DNA from 3 places in the Clostridium neuense genome. Region 3 is predicted to be linked to each of the others. Evidence: predicted binding sites of a transcription regulator. Region 3 holds the regulator's gene; each other region holds the start of a gene.

Region 1 (8,264 bases), on a different contig from region 3:
AAAATCCATATATAATAATGGTATTTAGGGGTTAGTGCTTTATTAAATATCTTTTTTATTAAGATAATAATTAAAGCAAGGATGCTTGCATTGAAGCTTAAATATGCAATTTGTTTAAAAAGCCAAACAATAGTATCCATAATAAATTACCTACTTTTTTTAGAATGTAATAATTTTTCAAGTTCATCTATTTCTTCTTCCGATAACTTATCATCTTTGATGAAGTTAGCCATCATTAAATTAAGAGATCCATTAAAACATTTTTGAAGAAAGGTTTTTGTCTCAGCTTGAACGCAATCCTTTTCAGATACTATAGGGGAGTAATTATAATAAGTTTTTTTCTTTTCTGCTTTTAACGCACCTTTTGCAACTAAACGTCTAATTAAAGTGTGTATTGTTTTTGGGTTCCAATCTGTATCTGAACTTAGAGCTTCAACTATTTCACTAGCGAGTATGGGATTTTTATCCCAAACAACCTTCATAACCTTCCACTCAGAATCTGAAATATTTTTCATAGTTAATTCAATCCTTTCCTGTATTACAATTGTACTACAATATTATCTTACAATTGTAATACCATTTTGTCAACAAAAAAAGTTGCGAAGGAACAATGCCTCGTCACGTTAAAAAAATCCTAATAAATCTAAGGTTCAAAAATTGTAAAATACTAAGATATTTCAATAACTCGCTGGGAAAAAGCTCAGACAGATTGAAATATCTAAGTATTTTACAATTTTTGAACCAAGATTTATTAGGATTTTTTTAAATCGTTCCTTCTGCATTGTTCCTTCGCTTACACGGTGGTACAAGGAAAAAATTCCTCCGTACCTACGGAATTTTAGGCATGAATCTTTGCAACCCATTTTACTATGAAAAATTTTTCAACTTAATTTTCGGTAGCTAGTGAGTATGCTAGCAAGAGGAAGAAAATCATCCTTAACTTGCCACTTGTCACTGCTTCTAGTTAGTTCCCAGTATTAAAAAAATATTTATCTAGGGTATAAGCAATGCCATCTTCTTCATTAGATAAAGTTACTTCATCAGCTGCTTCTTTTAAAGCATCTACAGCATTATCCATGGCTACACCTATGCCAGCATATTTAACCATTGAGGCATCATTGTGTCCATCTCCAAAGGCAATCATTTCTTCTTTTTTATATCCCATAGGAATTAGCACACTATCTAATGCTTTAGCTTTATCAATTCCTTTGGCAGTATATTCAAAAAAGAAATCGGCCGTAAACATGCAACTTAAAGTATCCTTAAAAGGTTCCATCATTTCTTTGTAATGTGCTTCTAAATATTCAGGAGATCCAGCAGTTAAAATTTTATTTAATGGATAGTCAGCAAAGGCAGCTAAATCATCCTTTTCACATAATTTAAATTTATTATTACGTCCTTCATATTTAATTATATTAAAAGGTTCACCTTTGTAATCTATCATATTGTTATAAACATCGTTAACATACATGTAATTGTCTTTAACAACCATAGGTATGACATCAAATTTCTTCATATGCTCAAGAACTGCTTGTCCTTGCTCTATGTTCATAGTTTCATTAAATAGAACCTTATTAGTTTCGCAATCTGTAACTTTAGAACCATTAAAGGAAACTAGAAGACCATGATTTTCATTCATTTTTAATTCCTTAGCAAAATCCATTAATCCAGAAGTAGGTCTTCCTGATGCTAAAACTAGGATAGCACCAGCTTTCTGTGCCTCGATTAAAGCTGCTTTAGTTTTTGGTGTGATTACTTTTTCGTTGTTAGTTAATGTACCATCTATATCCATGATAATTACTTTTATATTGCTCATATGTTTTCCTCCTACGTTTTTAATCTTATTATACTAATATTTTCTTTATAAATAAATAGCTTAGATAAATAGTATTTGGAAGATAATTAATAAATCTAAGAGCGTAAGTTTTTTAAGATTTAGGCTCTTAGATTTATGTCTTTTATTTAATATTACGAAATACTATTACTTTAACTACATCCTGTAGTTGAACCACAGTCCAAGCATACATAGCATGTTCCGTTTCTAACCATTCTAGTTGAAGAACAGTTATGGCAAGTGAGGTTGTATATTCTTTCGCCTTCTGATTTTTTTATATTGAGTTTGGGCTTAGGAACTTCAATATTATCTGGTTTAACTTCACATCTTGAGTAATCATTAAGTTCTATATCTATTATTTTACTTACAAGGTCAGAAATTGATGTAGCATGTTTTATATAAGGGTGTTTTTGAACAAAACCATAAGGTTCATATTTTTGTCCTCGCAGCATTTTTGAAATATCCTTAGGTGGTACATGATACTGCAGCATTACTGATATTGATTTAGAAAGAGAATTTAAAAGTCCCATTATTATAGTGCCTTCTCTATCTGTAGTTATATATATTTCAGAAATTTCACCACTTTCATTTCTATTTACAGTAGTGTATATTTTAACATCTTCAATTTGTGCCGGGTGCGTAGTCCCATACCTTATACCTATTGGTTTTTTTCTTTGTGCATATTTTATAAATGGCTTTTCTAGTGCTTTTATTTTGGTTATAAGTTCTTTATAAGTCATGTCTTCTAATTTTACGTTTTCATTTTCTGATAAACTTGTGTTTAAAGGCTGACTTTCTTTAGAAGAATCTCTGTAAAGCGTTATTCCTTTTATGCCAAGCTTCCAGGATTCCAAAATTACATTTTTAAAATCATTAACAGAGGCAGTTTTAGGTAGATTTACAGTTTTAGATACTGAGCCTGATATTAATGGTACAATTGAAGCAACCATTAAAACATGACCCATTGGAGCAATATATCTTTCACCTGTGCCACATTTATTTGCGGTATCAAAAATTGGCAAATCTTTAGCCTTTATGTGAGGTGCTCCTTCTATTTTCCCATCAGCAATGGTTTCATATTCAAAGCCATTTTTATCGTGAACAGTTTTTTTTCTTAGTATATAATCTGATATATCATTTATTTCGTTGTCTGTATATCCAAGGTTTTTAAGAGTTTTTTTAATTAATGGGTTTATAATTGTCATGTATCCACCGCCGGATAATTTTTTATATATAACATGACTAAAAAATGGTTCTATAGAGGTTGAAGCGCAATCCATTGCAAAGGAAATTGTTCCTGTTGGTGCTATTACGGAAACTTGTGCGTTTCTATAGCCGAATTTTTCACCAGAAATTACAGTAGAATTCCAAATTTCTTTAAGTGAAGAACTTATATATTCAAGTTTCTCATTTTTAAGTATTTCATGATTAACTTTTATAGGCTCATAGTCAATATCTTCAAAAGGTGTTTCTAAAGCTCCAGCAGCTCTAGCATGATTTCTAATTACTTTTAGCATATATTTCTTATTTATATCGTATTTTTCAAAAGGATGAATTTTTTTTGCCATTAGCGAAGAAATATAATAAGAGTACCCTGTAAGAATTCCTATTAAGCTTGAAGCGATGGTTCTTCCTTCATTAGAATCATAAGCATAGCCCATTATCATAAGTAGTGCTGCTAAATTTGATACACCAAGTCCTGTTGTCCTAAACATATAGGTTCTTCTTGCAACATCTTCAGTTGGAAAGTGCCCCCAGTTAATAGAGGCTTCTAAAATAAGTTGTACTAATCCAATTACATGTTTATAGCCTTCAACATCAAAGGTTTTGTTTTCTTCATTATAGAATTTACATAAATTTATTGAAGCAAGATTACAGGAAGTATCGTCTAAAAATGCATATTCACCGCATGGATTAGTGGAATTAATTTTATTATATGAAGCATTATGAATTCCATCCTCACCGCAAGGGCATGTGTGCCAAGCATTTAATCTATCTGAAAAAAGAGGAGCTGGATCGGCACATCTCCAAGCTGATTTTGTAAAGGCTTCCCATATATCACTTACTTTTTCAAGCTTGTTTACGGAAGGATCTACACGTCCTTTAAGTTCAATTTTACTATCTGGTTTTTTATCTAAATTACATACTTTTTTCATAAATTCATTGGAAAACATCACAGAATTGTTACCGTTTTGTCCTGATACTGTTTCATAGGCTTCACCTTCAAAGCTAGCATCATATCCCATTTTCCCAAGGGCTTTAACTTTATCTTCCTCTTTGGCTTTCCAGGTTATATAATCTATAATTTCAGGATGGTCAACATTTAAACAGAGCATTTTTGCAGCACGTCTTGTTGTTCCGCCTGATTTTATTGCACCTGCATTCCTATCCAGACCTTTTAAAAAACTCATTAAGCCTGAAGAAAAACCTCCTCCTGAAAGTTTTTCTCCTTTGGCTCTTATTGGCGAGAAATTTGTACCAGTACCTGAACCACCTTTAAATAGTTTAGTTTCTGTAACATATTGTTGAGATATAGAATGATCGCCAAGAAGCTTATCTTGTATAGAAATTATAAAACAGGCAGAAGCTTGAGTTCTTGAAAAAGCGTCTTTGCTTAATACAACTTTTTTCTGCTTAGGATCATAATAAAAATTACCTTGAGGATTTCCATTTATGCCATATATGAGTGAAAGACCTGTATTGAACCACTGCGGTGAATTAGGTGCATACATTTGATTTAAAAAGGCATAAACAAGTTCATCATAGACAATTTGCTCATCATGTTCATTTTCTATAAGTTTTTCATCTTTTAGTGATTCGCACCAAAAGGATACTAATCTATGAGCAACCATTTTTAGACTATTTTCATATCCACATTCATTTGGAATTCCAGCTTTTCTAAAATATTTAGAAGCAATTATATCACATGCATTTTGAGAATAATTTTCGGGAAATTCTAGACCTTTCATATCAATTAGAATTTTACCTGTTTTTTGATCTTTCATAAGTACATTTACTTTTTTCCATTGAAATAAATCATATACAGTTTCACTTTTATTATTTTCAAGTTCCTTAGTATAAAATCTTTTGAAAAGAGTATCACTAATATTCATGTATAAACCTCCAATAAAAACTATATGTAGTATTATATGGACAAAAACATACTATATATTGTATAAAATTATAAATTAAAATTTTAATTCTTTCAACTGTTGTATTTTAGCTTTAAGTTAAAAAAGGTTAAGATTATATATGTTTTAGTACCATAAACTTTATTAAGTTAAATTTAATATATATTTTTAGTAATATAAAATGATATAATATATTTATTAGTGATAATGTTTATATAGAATATGTATTCGAAGTATGTATGAATGAGGCTTCTCTAAAATTTATTTTATACATCTTAAAGTGTTAGTTGAGCTCGTTTCAATATGTACAAGTATAAACGGAGGGGAATTTATGGAGATTTCAGGTATACGTAGAAATACAAGTGTTAAAAAAGAGAACAAAACAATTACAACTAAAAAGGATTTTTCGAGAAGTTTTAATTTTGCACAGCAAAAAAAATCTGAAGAGCAGCTTAAACAAATGCAAGAGGATATAAAGAAAAAAGGCAACAGACTTGCAATAACAAAGTGTTTTGTAGATGTAAATGCATACAAAAATCTTATAAAGGAATACCTTCAATCTGTTTTAAACTATATGTATTCGGTAAAAAAGGACATAAGTTTTTGGCAGACACAGTATTTTATTACAGTAGAAACTGTTGATAAAAAGTTAGAAGAACTAACTGAGCAAATAATGAGTGAAGAGAGAGAAAAGCTAAATGTAGCTAGTACCATAGATGATATCACGGGACTAATAGTAGATATGTATAAATAAATAGCGAAGTAGCAATGCTTCGTCGCATTAAAAAAATCCTATAAATCTAAGGTAAAAAAATCATAAAATCCTAAGATATTTCAATAACTCGCTGTGAAAACGCTCAGACAGATTGAAATATCTAAGTATTTTATGATTTTTTTACCAAGATTTATTAGAATTTTTTTAAACTGTTCTTTCAGCATTGTTACTTCGCTCCCACGGTAGTGCAAGGAAAAAATTCCTCCGTGCCTACGGAATTTTGGACGTGAATTTTTGTACTATATATTTATTACCATTAATTTTATTTAATATGCTGAGATGTACTTACTTCATTTGACGGTAGAACAAGGAAAACACATATATTGGAACTTGGGCATAAGGCTATGTGATTGATGAATAAAATGTTATGTACTTTATACAATACGCTTCTCCATGAAAAATTGTGGTAAACATATACAAAATTTAATAATGCTAAAAACAAAGAAATGAATTTTAATGGGATATTTTTACGGAACTTTAATTTTTGAATTGATTTTTTATATTTTTTGTATTTACAAAATAATAATAGGTTTAAAAGTAGTTATAAAGGATAAGAAAAAAGGGTATCTAATATTAATAATTATTTTAATACCACTAGCAACATGTTTTTTTTATGATGTTACAATTCCTAAAATTAAGGATATAAAGTATGCTTTAAATGAAGATTTACTAGTTCATAAGGGAACGGTTGAAAAGACTTATCTAACAGGAAAGGTAAATATATTTGTTTTAGATGGTAAAGAATATCAATACAATCCATGGAAATTTAAACCTATACAAAAAAATAAATATGAATTACATTACTTACCTAATAGTAGGTTTGTTGTGAAATATGAAGAAGAACAACATAAAAACAGTGACAAGTGACAGGTGGCAAGTTAAGGATGATTTTCTTCCGCTTGCTCGTACACTCACTCACTACCGAAAATCATACAACTTATTATACATTTTCCTGAGGGAAAATGAAGTTCAAATTAAGTTTGAAAGTTTTTCGCAGCGAAGTGGAGAAAAACTCACCTTAACTTGTCACTTGTCCTTTGTCACTGTTTTTTAGTTAGTCCAGCTATTGTAAGATGCATCAGATGGCATTCTCCAGTCTCCTCTTGGGGAAAGGCTTATGCTTCCAACTTTTGGACCATCAGGAATGGCAGAACGTTTAAATTGCTGTGTGAAAAATCTTTTTATAAATTGATTGAGCCATTTTTCTATAGTCTTCTCATCATAAGTGTTCTTAAAAGCTTGTTTTGCTATAAATAGTATTTTCTCTGGTGTGGAACCTTGTTTTATGAAATAGTATAAAAAGAAATCATGAAGCTCATAAGGTCCAACAATATCTTCTGTTTTTTGTGTTATATTTCCAGCCTTATCCTTTGGCAATAGTTCAGGACTCACAGGAGTATCAAGTATGTCAATAAGTATTTCAGAGGTTTTTTTATCTACTTCCTTTTGAGCTACATATTTTACAAGGTATCTAACAAGAGTTTTAGGTATAGAGCAGTTTACAGCATACATTGACATGTGGTCTCCATTGTATGTACACCATCCAAGTGCAAGTTCAGATAAATCACCAGTTCCAATTACAAGTCCTCCTTCTTTATTTGCTATATCCATTAGAATCTGAGTTCTTTCTCTAGCCTGAACATTTTCATAGGTTACATCATGAATTTCAGCTGCATGGCTTATATCCTTAAAATGAACAAGGCAAGCGGGGACTATATCTATTTCTCTAAGTTCAGTGCCTAAGTTTTTGCATAGATTTACAGCATTGTTATAGGTTCTGTCTGTAGTTCCAAAGCCTGGCATAGTAACAGTTATTATATTTTTTCTATCAATTTTTAGCATGTCAAAGGTTTTAACTATTACAAGAAGGGCAAGAGTTGAATCTAGGCCTCCAGATATGCCTATTACTGCTTTATTGAGTCTAGTGTGACTAAATCTTTTGCCAAGTCCTGCGGTCTGAATATTAAAAATCTCCTTGCATCTTAAGTCTCGCTCTTCTTCATTTGAAGGAACAAATGGATGGGAATCAATGAACCTATCAAAATTGCCCATATCGTTATTTGAGTATTTAAATTCTATTATTTGAGCTTCGTAAGGGCACAATCTTATACTATCTCTAAAGCTTATATTTTTTAGACGTTCACTGGTTAGTCTTTCCATATCTATGATAGAGGTAATAACTTCATTATCTCTTTGAAATCTTTTATTTTCTTTGAGGAGAGTTCCATTTTCTGTTATAATAAGATGACCGCTGAAAACTAAATCTGTGCTTGATTCAAAAACTCCAGAAGATGCATACAAATAAGCACACATGCATCTTGCACTTTGGTTTTCTACAAGATGTTTTCTATAATCGGACTTGCTTACTATTTCATTTGAAGCGGAAAGATTGACAATAACATTTGCACCAAGTAGGCTTAAATAACTGCTTGGAGGTATTGTAACCCACAGATCTTCACATACTTCTATTCCAAGCTTTAAGTCTCCACATTTAAATATTAGATTACTTCCAAAGGGGATATTT
Region 2 (8,264 bases), on a different contig from region 3:
ATAATTTATAATATCCATTACAGTTTGAGCATCAGGGTAATCATCAAGTTCAATGTATGATATATGTCCACCATTACATAAAGCGTGATATGGAGCTTCTATATTTATTTTTTCTTTTATTGATATATTATATCCTACTGGAATATGATAGCTATTTGAGTAATAATCCTTATCTGTTACTCCCGGTATTTCACCAAAAATTGCCTTATCCTTTACTATAAACTTTCCAGACAAACCTTCTGCTGGTGTAGCATAACAACTCCAGTTAAGATGAGTTTCCTCTATAAGTCTATCTGTATATTTTCTTATGTACTCAACTATCTTATAGCCAAGTTCTCTTGCCTCTTCATTTTCTCCATGATGATGTCCTATAAGTGCAACAAGTGCTTCTGCAAGTCCTATAAATCCTATTGCCCACGTTCCTTGTTTTAATATAGGATCTATTGAATCTTCTGGCTTTAATCCTTCTGCGCCCTTCATAAGTCCTTGTCCTGCTACAAATGGTAAATCCTTAACTCTAAGTTTCTTTAATACGCTATATCTATTTAAAAGGCTTTCCTTAGCTATTACAAGTCTTGAATCTAAAATAGAGAAAAATCTATCTACGTCCTTCTTTGCTACTATTGCTATTCTTGGCAAATTTATAGTTGTTGGTGCTATGTTTCCTCTTCCCTTAACTCCAGGTTCTCCATTTACATTTGACATTAAGTATGTTCTACATCCCATTGTAGCTGGCAAATAACCTTTATCATAATACTTTTTATTAAAATCAGCATCAATATTCATAAATGTAGGATTCATTCTCTTAGCGGCTACTCTACATGCGAGTTCATAAAGGTAATAGTATGGATCTTCTTTTTCTCTATTTACTCCCTTTTTTACTCTAAATATTATGTTAGGGAAGATAGGTTGCTCTCCTCTACCAAGTCCCTTTTCATATTCCTTAAGAAAAACTTCACAAACAAGTGCTGCATCTTTTGTTTTAGGAATTCCAAGGTTAATAGATGAAAATGGAACTTGCGAACCAGCTCTAGAATGCATAGTATTAAGATTATATACGATACCCTGCATTGCCTGTTCAAGTGCTCTTATAAGCTTTCTTTCAGTTATTTGTTCTATTTTTTCTTCTTCTATTCCAAATTCCTTAAGTTCTTTTCTGATATCAGCTCTTGTTGGCTCAATAAACTCTGCCATGTCATTATCAAAGTCAGGATGAGATTGTCCTCCAAACATATCATTTTGTGTTGATTGGAGCAGTATACATGATAATTCTGCAGCAGATTCTATTCTTTTAGGCTTTCTTATATATCCATAGCCTGTATTAAATCCTCTCGTTAAAACTTCCTTTGTAGGTATATGTAAACAGTTTGTAGTAAGATTATAACTGTCTAAATCATGAAGATAGATGTCTCCATTTTCATGTGCTTTTGAAATCTTTTTAGGCATTACAGCAAGATTATGCCACTTGTTTGATTCGCTTGCTATTCTTAAAAGCTTTGAACTAAAATTATTTCCTACATTAGCATTATCTCTATCTGTTTCAACCCCAATTTTTTCTATAGCTTTCATTAAGTCAGACTTTATATCTCTTACTTTTGTTCTTTCGTTTCTATAATTACAGTAAGCTAAACCTATTTCTCTGTATTCATTTTCAAATAATATATCCTGCACTAGATTTTGTACTTCTTCTACTGATATTTTATTAATATGTTTTCCTTCTAGCTCACCTATAACTTGTTCTGTTAAATTAAGTATATCACTTTCTTTTATATTAAAACCTATTTCATCCGATGCACCTTTTATAGCATTTGAAATTTTATTGGAATCAAATTTTACTTCTCTTCCATCACGTTTTACTACATTTAGCATGAAATTCCCTCCATAACACAATATCTTGTACTTAGCATATTATACATGAGAAAATTTTTTATATCAATTTTCAAATATATCTATTTTATAAGATATACTTTTTTATTATTCATTCTCTTTATTTCTTTCGTTTTTTTATGCCTAAAGCTAACTTGATATTTAAATCTATTCGATAAATCTATTGATATTACTTACATAACTAATTGTAAACCAAATTTTCAATGAGATTAAAAAAAAAATGTTTTCCATAATGCGGAAAACATTTCTATTGTTAGTTTTTGAAGCTGTGTATAGGTGAAGGAATTCTTCCACCCCTATTTATAAAATCTGCTGATGAAAACTTGCTTACTGGCATAACGGGTGCTCTTCCAAATAGACCACCAAACTCAACGCTATCTCCAACACCTAAACCAATTGCAGGGATTACACGTACTGCCGTAGTTTTATTGTTAATAACTCCTATAGCCGCTTCATCAGCTATTATACCTGAAATTGTTTCGGCTGGAGTATCTCCTGGTATTGCTATCATATCAAGTCCAACTGAACATACACAAGTCATAGCTTCGAGCTTTTCAAGATTAAGTGCTCCGCTTTCAACTGCAGCTATCATACCTTCATCTTCACTTACAGGTATAAAAGCACCGCTCAATCCTCCAACATGTGCTGCTGCCATTATTCCACCTTTTTTAACAGCATCATTTAACATTGCCAATGCTGCAGTAGTTCCTGGTGCACCACAAGCTTCAACTCCCATTTCTTCTAATATTCTTGCTACACTATCACCAACTGCCGGTGTAGGTGCTAATGATAAATCAACTATACCAAAAGGGACATTAAGTCTTCTTGAAGCTTCTCTTGCAACAAGCTGACCTGCTCTTGTTATTCTAAACGCAGTTTTCTTTATAGTTTCAGCAACAACATCAAAACTTTCGCCTTTTACTGTCTCAAGAGCTGCCTTAACTGTACCTGGTCCACTAACTCCAACGTTAATTATACACTCAGCCTCTCCAACACCATGAAAAGCTCCTGCCATAAATGGATTATCTTCTATGGCATTTGCAAATACAACAAGCTTCATGCAGTCCATTCCGTTTGTGTCTGCACTCATTTCTGCAGTTCGCCTTATAATTTGTCCCATCTCTTTTACTGCATTCATATTTATTCCTGTTTTACTGCTTCCCACATTTACAGAACTGCAAACTATATCTGTACTGTGAAGTGCTTCTGGAATACAGTTCATCAAAATTTTATCGCCTTTAGTACATCCTTTATGAACAAGAGCTGAAAATCCTCCAATAAGGTCAACTCCAACATTCTTTGCTGCTCTATCAAGAGTTTTTGCATACTCAACATAATCTGTATCATCTGAAGATTCAGCTATCATAGCAATAGGTGTAACTGAAATTCTTTTATTTATTATAGGAATTCCATAGTCCCTCTCTATCTCTTCACCAACTTTTACTAGATTTTCAGCATATTTTGTTATTTTATCATATATTCTTTTTCTAGATTCTTCCCCATTAAAGCTGCAGCAATCCCTTAAGGATATTCCCATGGTTATGGTACGTATATCTAGCTTCTGCTCACCAATCATTTTTATGGTATTCATTATTTCACTAGTATTCATCTGAAATTCTCCTTTATACTCTATTCATTGAATTGAATATACCTTCATTTTGTATTTTTATTGAAACTCCAAGTTCTTTACCTGCTTCATCAAGTTTCTCTTTTATTTCTTCAAATGAAATACTTGAAAAGGAAGTATCTACAAGCATTATCATGGTAAAATACTCCTGCATTATCGTTTGACTTATGTCTAAAATATTAACATCAATTCCTGCTAAAATTGAGCTTACCCCCGCAATAATCCCCACTTTATCTTTACCTATAACTGTTACAACAGCTTTCATGAATTTAGCCCTCCTCTTTTTTCTATAGCAAATATATTCTTTACTGGACAAACACTTGTTAATCCGTATAACACACATATATAATTATAATACAAATTGCGTACTAATAGGAGATTTTATTCAAATTTATTTATGTAAATATTTCTTCAATTACCCTTCCATCGACATTTTCCATATTTAATCCAAGCATTTTGGCCATAGTGGGCCCTTCATCCACAAGTTTTATTTCTGGCAAAGAAAATCCACTTTTTATTGAAGGTCCTGCTGCTGCAAAAAATGTTCTATAATTAGTCTTAAGAGGATCATATCCATGAGTAGCTACAAAGTAATCCTGTTCATTAATTCTGGATCTTGATTTTACTATTTCATTTATGACCTTTGGAGCCTTCCAATCATTGTCAAAATAGTAGCCATCATTCGCTTCTATCATAAAATCGAAATCTCCTGTAATTCTTTTTTCTCTTTCAACTTCTTCCTTTGTGTATACTTTTCTTATTGGACATGGTTTTAAATTCTTAAGTTCCATAAATATATTTTCTACAATCTTAGATGAATTCCTATCCTTTACTTTTATCTGTGCAGATCCATCACAATAATTCAAATATGCCTTCCATCCTTTAATATCTCCATTTTTATCTAAAGTTATAAGTCCTCTTCTCACAAATTCCGTATTAATGCATATTCTATAATCCACATCAGAAAATCCATGATCTCCTAATATCACAAAGGCAGTGTCCTTATATATATCAGCTTCTTTAACTGCATTTATAATTTTATTTATTCTATCATTCATTCTAAAAAACACTTCATCAAGTTCAGATGCATTAAAACCAAGCTTATGTCTTGTATGATCAACTTCGTTCAAATGTAAAAGGACCAGATTTGGCTTTTTGTTTTTTATTACATATGCTATGGATTCAGTGGAAAAATCATCAAGCTGTGGCTCTTCTATACCCTTTAACATTTTGCCAAACTTTCTAAATATATTAAAAAGAAAGATAGGAGATCCTGCCCTTAAGGATTTAAATATCTGGCTTTCTTTAGGTCTTACTGTCCATATCTCTGGGCAATTATAATCTATTTTAGCTCCTCCCATTACCGGCCAAAATACATTTGCAATTTTCATGTTAGCTTCTTTAGCTATATCACATAAGGTTGGAACTTTTATATATTTTTTATACCAATACCAATCCTGTCTTTTTATACCCGGTTGCATTATTTCATTAGTAAATAAACCATGCTTATCTGGATATACTCCAGTTATTATTGATGTATGCGAGGGATAAGTTAATGAAGGATATATCCCTACAACTTCTTTTGCATAGGAGCCATTTTTTATTATCTTGGAAAATCCTGATAAATTTATTATCCTACCTAAATCCTGCGAATTAAGTGAATCTATAGATATTACTACAAGATGCTTAGCTTTATTTTTCATGCTTTCCACCTCCGATTCTAAGCATAGCGCTGTGTTAAAGAATTGTGTTGAAAAAATTATGCATAAAAGATATCAACACAATTCTTTAACACAGCACCATATTAAAACCTCTATAATTCTCACTACCTATTAAATACATCATTAATACTACTACTCTATTATTATAAACGTATTATATAATTGTTAAAAATAATGCGAAGCAAAGTATTTCTAAACATTAAATACTATAGCTTCGCATAAGCTGAAGGTAATAACCTTTCGTTTATTATTTTTCAGAATAAAGTTCTATTATCTTAAGTATAACTTCAACAGCTTTTTCCATAGCAAAGGTAGGAATACATTCATATTTACCATGAAAATTCATTCCACCTGTAAACATATTAGGCGTTGGAAGTCCCATAAACGAAAGTCTGGCACCATCTGTACCACCTCTTATAGGATTTACAATAGGTACTATTCCTAGGTCCTCCATAGCTTTATAAGCTATATCAACAACATGTTTAACAGGCTCTATCTTTTCCTTCATGTTGTAATATTGGTCTTTTAATTCAACCATTACAATTTCTCTTCCATATTTGTTATTTATAAAGTTTGCAGTGTCAGTAATTAATTTTTTTCTATTTTCAAAGCTTTCTTTATCAAAATCCCTTATTATATATTGTATTTCAGCATCTTCAACGCCGCCTTTTATGCTGTATGCATGATAAAATCCCTCATATTTTTCAGTATGTTCAGGAGTTTCACTTTTAGGAAGTAAGCTCATAAACTCAGCTGCTACTTCAACAGCATTTATCATTTTATTTTTAGCATCTCCAGGATGAACACTTCTACCCCTTATAATAACTTTTGCACTTGCAGCATTAAAATTTTCATACTCAAGCTCACCTATAGCACCACCATCTACTGTATAAGCAACCTCAGCACCAAACTTTTTCACATCAAAATAGTCCGCTCCACGACCAATCTCCTCATCTGGAGTAAAGGCCACATGAACTGTTCCATGCTTTATTTCATTGTGCTTAGTAAGATAACTTACTGCGGACATTATTTCTGATATTCCAGCTTTATCGTCTGCACCTAAAAGAGTTGTTCCATCTGTTGTTATTATAGTTTCACCCTTATATTTTAAAAGATCTGGAAACTCATTAGGCGATAAAACTACATTTTTTTCTTTATTAAGTATAATATCTTTTCCATCATAGTTATCAATTATTTGAGGCTTTACATCCTTACCGCTGATTTCAGGACTGGTATCCAGATGAGATATAAATCCTATTTCAGGTACCTTTTTATCCATGTTAGCTGGAAGCGATGCCATAACATAACCATTACTATCAACCTCAGCATTTGAAAGTCCTATGCTTTTTAAATCAGCTACTAATTTCTTAGCCAATACCAATTGCTTATCAGTACTAGGTACTGAATTTGAATCCTCATCAGATTTAGTGTCAAACTTTATATATTCAAGAAATCTATCTACTACTTCTGACATTTATATACCTTCTTTCCTTAATATATTATACATTCTATAAAAAGAGTATAGAACATATATGCTCTATACTCAATACCAATTTAAATAACTTCTTCAACAACCACATTCCAATTGCTCATCAAATCAACTTCATAAGGCGATATAGGCTGCCTTGTTGCAGTATCATAAGTAACTCTTATTACGGGTCTGTCAGGAAAAGTCTTATTTTGCCTTACAACATATCCTTCTACTCCGTTTGAAAGTCTCACACATGAACCAAGTGGATATACAAAAAAAGTCATCCTTAATTTTTGCACAATATTAGGATCAAAGGAGGTTCCACTGCCTGACAAAATAAGTTCATAGGCTTCATTAGGATTAAACCTTTTCCTATAAGATCTATTTGCACTTACAGCAGTAAATACATCACACACAGATATTATCCTTGCAAATTCACTTATATTATTTCCCTTTAGACCAAGAGGATACCCTGTACCATCATACTTTTCATGATGCTCGTAAATCCCCCTTAAAACATCCTCGCTAAAGGTATCATATTTTTCTATAATTTCTTTTCCATACTTAGTATGTAGCTTTAAAGACTTAAATTCATCTTCTGTAAGCTTTTCTTTTTTATTAATTATCTCATTTGGAATTTTTATTTTACCTATATCATGTAAAAGACCACTCATACTCAATTCCTTGAGTTTTTTTCCAGTATAGCCTAATGATTTACCTATAAAGCAGGCCATTATTGATGTATCAATACAGTGGATGTAAGTATATTGATCATAGGATTTTAATTCGTAAAGATTTATATTCGCACTGCCATCAGCAACTATATAATCAACAAGATTATGCATAACTTTCATAGACTGCTCTGCATTTTTCTTGTCTCCAGTAAGTAAGTTATTAAATACTGTAGGCATTTCACCAAGTGCAGTTGCTCTCACATTATCAAACTCTTCATTAATTTTTACATCATCTAAGGCATCATCTTCTACATAAACAAAAAACACCATATTTTTCTTAAGAAAATTTATATTGTCCCTTGTAGTTTTAGTTCCCGATTTAATTAAAAGCTTTCCATCACTATTATAGATGCTTTTCCCAATAGTGTAGTCTGGTTCAAGATCTCTAAGAAAAACCATTTTCATAATTTATTCACTACCCCATTATACATTTTTTCATTTTCTCATAAATTTATATTTTTCACTCTCTTTATTTGATTCTAAAAAAGGTCTTACAAACATATTTTCATCAATAGAATTTAAAACAACTCTTTCATCGTCCCCCCTATACACTATATTTCCATCATTAATGGTTAAAGGCTCGCTTTTTGTATTTGCAACTAAAACATACCTTGGTATTTCCTTGTCTAAGAAGTCATTTTCTAGTATAAAAGTTATTCCCTTGTTAAGTCGAAAAATACCTCTTGATCTTTTTATCTCATAGTATATCTCAAAAAAACCAGTATTTTTTATTTTGCATTTACTTCCATAGGAATAGCGCTTTATGTATTTATTTTCATCTATTGTAAAAACAGTAAAAAAGTAATTTGTCCTATCTAGATTAT
Region 3 (8,264 bases):
GAGCAGCTGATGCGGCTAAACAGGCAATATCAAGTCCTCTTTTGGAAACTTCAATTGTTGGAGCAACTGGTGTTCTTCTTAATGTTACAGGTGGAGCAGATCTTGGTCTTCTTGAAATAAATGAAGCGGCACAGGTAGTACAAGAAGCAGCAGATCCAGATGCTAATATAATATTTGGTGCTGTAATAGATGAGAATTTAAAAGATGAAATAAGAATAACAGTAATAGCAACAGGATTTGAAAATGATAAAGAAGTTCAGAAGGATGAAGATGAAAACATAATTCAATCATCTAATAAGCCAGAAGATGAAGCTGCTAGTGCTTTGGACAATACGGGTTCATTTACTGTAAAAAAGGATGATTTAGATATACCTGCTTTTTTGAGAAGGCAGCATAATAAAAATAGATTTTAAAAAAGTGCTTTTATAGGCGCTTTTTTTTTATGCAAATTAAGATTTTTTAGTTATTCTAGACGATATTTAAAAAAATAGAATTCAGATAATTTTATCATGACAAATCAGCATTTCAATTTGGGTCTGTAAGGGTATTAATTTGGCGGTGACAATTTTAATATTCCAAATTATCTATAGTGAAAATAGCTGAGCTACAAACTATTTATGTACCATAATCCTTTGAAAATTTGTGTTTTGGAACATAAATAGTTTAAGTTTCGCAGTAGTTTCATTATATATTCTGCATATTAGATGTATAATACCAGATATTTTTGTTTCATTTTTCATATTTAGAATAAATTATTCATAAAAAAAGATATTATATAGCGTTATAAAAAAATTATTATCAAAAATTAAAAATCAAAAAACTTATTCAATTAATACAAAATGACAAAATTTTGAAGATGTTAGTAATATAATTATCATAAAAGGGGTGGATAACATTGCTTATATATCTTGATGTACTTATTATTGAAAATGCCATTGTAAACACATTTTTACTTTATATAACATCTCAAACACTAATGAAGAAAGTTAAATTTAGATATATTATTATAGCGGGCACTATAGGAGGTATGTATGTTTGCACATTAATATTTCCTAGCATTAGATTTTTTTCAGGCATTATATTTAAAATTATTACTGCTGAAATCATGATTTACATTACCTTTAGAAATAAAAATGTATTATTTAATATAAGAGCGTTAGTTATACTTATAATTTATTCAATGACTTTAGCTGGTGTGTGTATGTTTTTAAATTTTTCACAGTCCCAGGCTAAAATTTTTGATATTGATTTTAGTAATATATCTTACAGATATTTAATGGTTGGAATAATGATTTTGTATATGCTCATATTTAGAATTATTACCTTTGTTAAGGATAGAAAGGATGTATTTAATTTAATATATCGTGTGGATATCGGTATAAATAACACTGAGAAATCTATAAGAGCTTTTTTAGACACTGGAAATGAATTAAGAGAGCCTATAAGCAATCTTCCAGTGATGGTTATTGAAAGAAAATCCTTAGGTAATATTATTTTGGATGATAGGTATAAGTGTTACATAAAGTATAAGGTTGTTGATGGTAAAATAGGAAGATTGGAAGCTTTTAAGCCAGCCTATATAAAAATATATGTTGGAAATAAAGCAGAAAATAAAGATATGGTTATAGCATTAAGTGATAATAAACTAAGTGAATATAATGAATATACAGCACTTCTGCCTAGAGGATGTATATGAATGGAGGGATTTTATGAGGCGATTATTAGTATTATTAAATAGGTTAATAAGTAAAATAAAATTATTTTCAGGTAAACTTTATTATATAGGTGGAAATGATGCTCTTCCTCCCCCATTATCAAAAGATGAAGAAGATGATTTAGTAAATAAATTAATTGAGGGAGATGAAAGTGTAAGATCAACTTTGATAGAACGAAATTTAAGGCTTGTAGTTTATATTGCCAGAAAATTTGAAAACACTGGGGTCGGAGTTGAAGATTTAATATCTGTAGGTACTATAGGGCTTATTAAAGCAGTAAATACATTTGACCCAAAGAAAAAAATTAAATTAGCTACATATGCATCAAGGTGTATAGAAAACGAAATTCTTATGTACCTTAGGAGAAACAGTAAGGTGAAATCAGAAATATCATTTTATGAACCTTTAAACGTAGATTGGGATGGAAATGAACTGCTTTTATCAGATATATTAGGCACAGATAATGATTGTGTATATAATTTTATTGAAGATGAAGTAGATAAACAACTTCTTGTGGTAGCTCTCCAAAAGTTAAACAATAGAGAAAAAGAGATAGTTGAATTAAGATATGGTCTTACAGGGTCTGGAGAAAAAACACAAAAAGAAGTTGCGGACATGCTAGGCATTTCCCAATCATATATTTCGAGACTTGAGAAAAGAATAATTAAACGTTTAAAACGAGAGATAAATAAAATGCTATAGTTTGTCTCTCGTATAAAATCAGCTTTCAAAGGGAATAATTTTAATGCTATTATTCCAAAGGGGCTGATATAAAGTGGTTATAAATAAGGTGGAAATATGTGGAGTTAATACATCAAAACTTCCAGTTTTAAAGGAAAAAGAAATGAGGGAGCTTTTGATAAGCATGAGAAATGGCAACGAAAGTTCAAGAGAGAAGTTTATTAAAGGAAATTTGAGATTAGTACTTAGTGTAATACAAAGATTTAATAATAGGGGCGAAAATGCTGATGATTTATTTCAGGTTGGATGTATAGGGCTTATAAAATCAATAGATAATTTTGATTTGAGCCAAAATGTAAAGTTTTCAACATATGCAGTTCCTATGATTATAGGTGAAATTAGAAGGTATTTAAGAGATAACAATTCAATAAGAGTAAGTAGATCTCTTAGGGATATTGCATATAGGGCTCTGCAGGTAAGAGATAAATTTGTAGCAAAAAATAATAAAGAACCAACTGTCTCTCAAATTGCAAAAGAACTTAAAGTGCCAAGAGAAGAGGTAATATTTGCACTAGATGCTATACAGGAACCTATGTCATTATATGAACCAATATACCATGATGATGGAGATGCAATATATGTTATGGATCAAATAAGTGATAATAAAAGTCACGATCAAAATTGGGTTCAGGATATATCCATTAAAGAAGCTATGAAAAAATTGAGTAGTAGAGAGAAAATGATACTTAATATGCGCTTTTTTGATGGCAGAACTCAAATGGAAGTTGCGGATGAAATAGGAATTTCCCAGGCTCAGGTATCAAGGCTTGAGAAAACGGCCCTCAAACATATGAGAAAATACGTTTAAAAATATATAGTGAAAATGCTTCCCGGCTTTAAACTAGCTAAAATATTTTTAATAGGGTTTAATTTTTACACAGAGTAGAAAGTATGGTGCTGGTGGATTTATCTTTTGTTTCACTTACTTAAATCATCCTTCACTGTACTTTTTACTCTGTTTGTACTCTTTATTCTAAATCAAATGTTAATTGGATAAACTTAGAATTTAAGGTTTTTAAATTCTAACAGACATTTAGAGTACATATAATATATAAAAGTAGTTTTTTGGAGGGAGCTATATGCATTCTTTGAACAATTTAAAATCAATGGAGCTTATAGATATAAACACTGGGACAAAGCTTGGATTTATAAAGGATTTAAAGGTAGATACCGATAATTATAAAGTTTTATCTTTAATAATTCCAAATTCTAAAAGTTCGCATTGGTTTTCAAAAAGCGACGATATAGAGATAGAATGGAACAAAATAAAAGTTATAGGAGTAGATGTAATACTTATAGATGGGGACAACTTATTTGAAAATAGGGATTGAATAGTGTGTTACATAAAGTGTATAATTATGTTAAAGTTTTATAACAAAGGACGTGAAAGTATTGAAATGTCCATTTTGCGGATATGATGAAAGTAAAGTAATAGACTCAAGATCAACAGAAGATAATATGGCTATAAGAAGAAGAAGAGAATGCCTTGGATGTTCTAAGAGGTATACTACATATGAAAAAGTTGAAGATATACCAATATTAGTTGTAAAGAAGGATTCTAGTAGAGAATTTTTTGATAAATCTAAAATAGTTAATGGACTAATAAAGTCTTGTGAAAAGAGACCAGTTTCAAGAAAACAAATTGAAGATATAGCTTCTGAGATTGAAAAAAATATAAGTAATCAAATGCTTACAGAAGTAAAATCAAATCTTATTGGAGAAATGGTTATGGATAAACTTAAAGATATTGATGAAATATCTTATGTTAGGTTTGCGTCTGTATACAGGCAATTTAAGGATGTAAACACTTTTATGAAAGAATTATCAAATTTGATTAATAAAAGATGTGAAGAATAATTTTGTTTAATATATAAATTGATAGATTAAAGCCTATCAATTTTTTTTGTTTATTTACTTTAAATAAATGATTATATTAAGATATTGTTAACTATGTTAAAATGTTGTTTGGATTAACACAAAAAAATAAAATATGCTAATATGTTATTGGGAGGATAATTATCTATGGGAATAAAAAATATAGGAAGTTATGAATTTATAGAAATAGAAGATGAAAATATACATTTGTATTTTTCAACTGCTAAAAATAATTTGAATTTTAATTTGAAGAGTGAAGAGGGCTTAGAAAATATCAATAACCTTAAAGGGTGGTTTGATTTGGACAATGTGGGTTATTTAAACCAAGTACATGGAGATTCTATTTACAGGTATGATGAAAAAGTTCATGATGGCGATGCCATAATTTCAAATAAAAAAAATATAGCAGTAGGGGTTTTTACTGCAGACTGTGTTCCTATTTTAATATATGATAGAGAAAAAGAAATTTTTGCGGCAGTTCACAGTGGTTGGAAAGGTACATTAAGCTGTATAGTTGAAAAAACAGTAATTAAAATGAAAGAAGAATTTGGGTGCGATACTAAGAAAATAGGTGCAGTTATCGGACCTCATAATATGGTATGCTGTTACGAGTTTGGATATGATGTTGCCAAAAAGTTTAGTGAAGTGCCAATATATAGGAATGAAAAAATATATTTAAATGGAAAGCTAAATTTACAAAGGTGTATAGAAAAGCAGCTTCAAAATGTTGAAGTGAAGAATATTAAAAGCTTAAATCAATGCACTAGCTGCAGCAAACGATATAAATTTCATTCTTATAGGAGAGATGGAAGTGTGGCCGGGAGGATGTTTTCTTTTATTTTTATTAAATAAAATTGGAGGTATATAGTATGGCTGGAGAAAAAATTTTAGTTGTAGATGATGAAGAACATATAGTTCAACTTATCACTTTTAACCTCGAAAAGAATGGCTATAAGGTAATAAGTGCGAGTAATGGAATTGATGGGATAAAAATGGCAAAGAGTGAATTACCTCAACTTGTACTTCTTGACCTCATGCTTCCAGAATTAGATGGATACGATGTATGTAGGGAGATAAGACGTGATAATAATATATCAAATATGCCTGTTATTATGATTACAGCAAAAAGTGAGGAACTTGATAAAATTTTAGGACTTGAACTTGGAGCTGATGACTACATTACAAAACCTTTTTCTGTAAGAGAGCTTGTAGCGAGAGTTAAAGCTGTTTTAAGAAGAACTAAAATAGAGTATAATGATAAAGTTTATAAGTTTAGTGACATATTAATTGATTTTCAAAAGCATGAGATTATTAAAAATGGTAAAAAAATAGAACTTACGTTAAAAGAATTTGAACTGCTTGAGGTTTTAATAAAGAATAAGGGCAGAGTCATGACAAGAGATTTTCTCCTTGATAAAATTTGGGGATATGAATATATAGGTGAAACGCGTACAGTTGATGTTCATATAAGACATTTGAGACAAAAGATTGAGCAAGATGACAAAAATCCTCAATATATAGAAACTATAAGAGGAATAGGTTATAGATTTAGTTTTGAGGGTGAGTAGGATGAGAAAAAAATTATTTTTATACAATATAGTTGTTCTTGTTTTTACTCTTTTTATTGTAACTGTTTTGTTTATGAAAATAGTAAACAAGGAATATGAGGAAAATTTAAAGCAGGATTTAAAAAGAAACAGCATTTTAGTTTCAAATTTATTGAGTTTTAAGCACAGTAAAGATGTAATTACTATACTGAAAAAAGAATTTAAAAACTGTGATTTTAGGATTACATATATAAATAGAGCTGGAGTAGTATTATATGATAATGATATAGACTATAAAAAGCTTGATAACCATAACAAAAGGGCAGAGGTAATTGAAGCAAGAAAAAGCGGAGAAGGTTATAGTATAAGGTATAGTAATTCTTTAAAAAAGAACATAATATATTATGCTTGTAGGGGGGATGATGGAAGCATAGTTAGAAGTGCTATGCAAATTTCCTATGTTAACAGCTTTAAGCATGTTTATTTAAAATACTATATAGCCGTTGTTGCATTAAGTGGTATTTTTGCTATGTTTTTATCGTTTAAATTGTCAAATAGAATTACAGCGCCAATAAAGGATTTAGAGTTTATAACTTCTGCTATAGCTAAGGGAGAACTTGAAGGAAGGGTTAGAATGTCTTCTAATGATGAAATAGGACATTTAGGAAAGACATTTAATCATATGGCAGACAAACTTCAAAGCACTATTATGGATTCTGTAGAAAAGCAAAATAAGCTTGAAGCTATTCTTGAAAGTATGGATAGTGGAGTCATAGCAGTAGATAGAAAAAACAATGTTATAATGATAAATCCTTATGCTGAAAGGATATTTGGACTCAAGAAGAACATAATAGGGCTAAAGCTTATAGATAATATAAGAAATTATGATCTTGAAAATATATTTAGAGAAAAGTCAAAAAAATATAAGGAACTTAAAATTACATGGCCAACAGAAAGAATTCTTAGGGTTAAAACTGCCGATATAATAAATGGATATGAATATATAGGCATTGTAGCTGTATTTCAAGATATTACTGATATAAAGAAGCTTGAAAATATGAGAACACAGTTTGTAGCAAATGTTTCTCATGAACTTAAAACTCCGCTTACTTCAATAAAAGGCTTTGCAGAAACTATAAGATATGTTGATGACGATAAAAAAAGAAATGAGTTTTTAGACATAATAGACAGCGAAGTAGATAGATTGACAAGACTTATAGGTGATATACTTGTACTCTCAGATATAGAAATAAATACGGAGATGAAAAAGGAGAAAATTAATGTAAAAGAGAGTATTAAAGAAGTTTATAATTTGCTTAAGGATACTGCTGCAAAGAAAAATATTGAAATTGAAACTAAGTGTGAAGAAGGACCTATGATAACAGGAGATATTGATAAATTTAAACAAATTGTTATTAATCTTGCGGATAACGCTATAAAGTATAGTGAAAGTAACGACAGGGTTTTTATTGGAAGTAAGTACGAGGACGGTAATTGTATTATATGGGTTGAAGATACAGGCGCTGGCATACCAAATAAGGATATACCAAGACTTTTTGAAACCTTTTATAGAGTTGATAAAGCACGTTCTAGAGCTAAAGGAGGAACAGGGCTTGGTTTAGCTATAGTAAAGCATATAGTTATGAATTTTAAGGGTACAATTAAAGTTGAGAGCGAACTTAATCGAGGAAGTAAGTTTATAGTAACTTTACCAATAGGATAAATATGAATAATGATTAAAATAAAGAGGATATTACACCCTCTTTATTTTTTTAACATAAAGATAACAATTTCTTATACAGCCTTAACACCGATTTAATAAAATTACATTAGGTAATTAAAAATATAAGTTTTTAATTCTATTAAGAAAAGGAGACTGTGTATGGAAGTTTCAACTGAAAAAGGCGCTTTAAAACGAATAAAATTAAAGAAGGATTCAATTGCATTAAGAATAATGATGGCAATTTCAATTTCAATTATAATTCTAATGCTTACAACAAACGTAATAATATACTATTTAACTTATCATAAGATTTATGACATGAGTACTAGCAATATCGGTATAGTTACTTCTGAGATGAGAAATAACTTTCAAAGCATGATGAAGGTTCAGATAAGCGACGTTGAAAACATGTCAAAGGATTTAGAACTTCAAAAATTTGCAGCAGAGGAGAATGAAACTTCAAGACAAGATATTTTAAGTAAAGAAAGTATCAATATAAATCTAATTAAAAATAAGTTTAATTTAAGTGTCATGAACAAGGAATATACTGAAAATGTATTTTTTACAGGCAAGGATGGTATAACAACTATATGTACGAATAGTAATTATGAGGGCTATGATAATTCACATTATGATTATGTAAAAGATGCTCTTAATGGAAAG

What was found. The regulator NrdR, encoded in region 3, represses ribonucleotide reductase genes. The targets are predictions, from matches to a motif close to CACNANATNTNGTG.
Region 1: a site for NrdR is predicted at 4,997-5,010, ahead of ACJDT4_RS10095 (vitamin B12-dependent ribonucleotide reductase). Genes of this name have one in related genera too.
Region 2: a site for NrdR is predicted at 1,886-1,899, ahead of nrdD (anaerobic ribonucleoside-triphosphate reductase). Genes of this name have one in related genera too.

Annotation. Positions count from the first base shown of each region.
Region 1 is NZ_JBJIAA010000007.1:160,072-168,335, forward strand. It holds gene ACJDT4_RS10080 (M56 family metallopeptidase) at 1-140, opposite strand, end outside; gene ACJDT4_RS10085 (BlaI/MecI/CopY family transcriptional regulator) at 147-515, opposite strand; gene ACJDT4_RS10090 (Cof-type HAD-IIB family hydrolase) at 965-1,816, opposite strand; gene ACJDT4_RS10095 (vitamin B12-dependent ribonucleotide reductase) at 1,987-4,947, opposite strand; gene ACJDT4_RS10100 (YaaR family protein) at 5,297-5,719, shown strand; gene ACJDT4_RS10105 (hypothetical protein) at 6,197-6,607, shown strand; gene ACJDT4_RS10110 (NAD(+) synthase) at 6,791-8,264, opposite strand, start outside.
Region 2 is NZ_JBJIAA010000001.1:345,805-354,068, forward strand. It holds gene nrdD (anaerobic ribonucleoside-triphosphate reductase) at 1-1,869, opposite strand, end outside; gene ACJDT4_RS01530 (PFL family protein) at 2,141-3,496, opposite strand; gene ACJDT4_RS01535 (ACT domain-containing protein) at 3,510-3,779, opposite strand; gene ACJDT4_RS01540 (alkaline phosphatase family protein) at 3,910-5,217, opposite strand; gene pepT (peptidase T) at 5,483-6,709, opposite strand; gene ACJDT4_RS01550 (HD-GYP domain-containing protein) at 6,790-7,845, opposite strand; gene ACJDT4_RS01555 (double zinc ribbon domain-containing protein) at 7,876-8,264, opposite strand, start outside.
Region 3 is NZ_JBJIAA010000004.1:132,647-140,910, reverse strand. It holds gene ftsZ (cell division protein FtsZ) at 1-413, shown strand, start outside; gene spoIIGA (sigma-E processing peptidase SpoIIGA) at 896-1,696, shown strand; gene sigE (RNA polymerase sporulation sigma factor SigE) at 1,710-2,417, shown strand; gene sigG (RNA polymerase sporulation sigma factor SigG) at 2,491-3,264, shown strand; gene ACJDT4_RS05830 (YlmC/YmxH family sporulation protein) at 3,536-3,787, shown strand; gene nrdR (transcriptional regulator NrdR) at 3,849-4,313, shown strand; gene pgeF (peptidoglycan editing factor PgeF) at 4,479-5,183, shown strand; gene ACJDT4_RS05815 (response regulator transcription factor) at 5,201-5,899, shown strand; gene pnpS (two-component system histidine kinase PnpS) at 5,901-7,601, shown strand; gene ACJDT4_RS05805 (methyl-accepting chemotaxis protein) at 7,761-8,264, shown strand, end outside.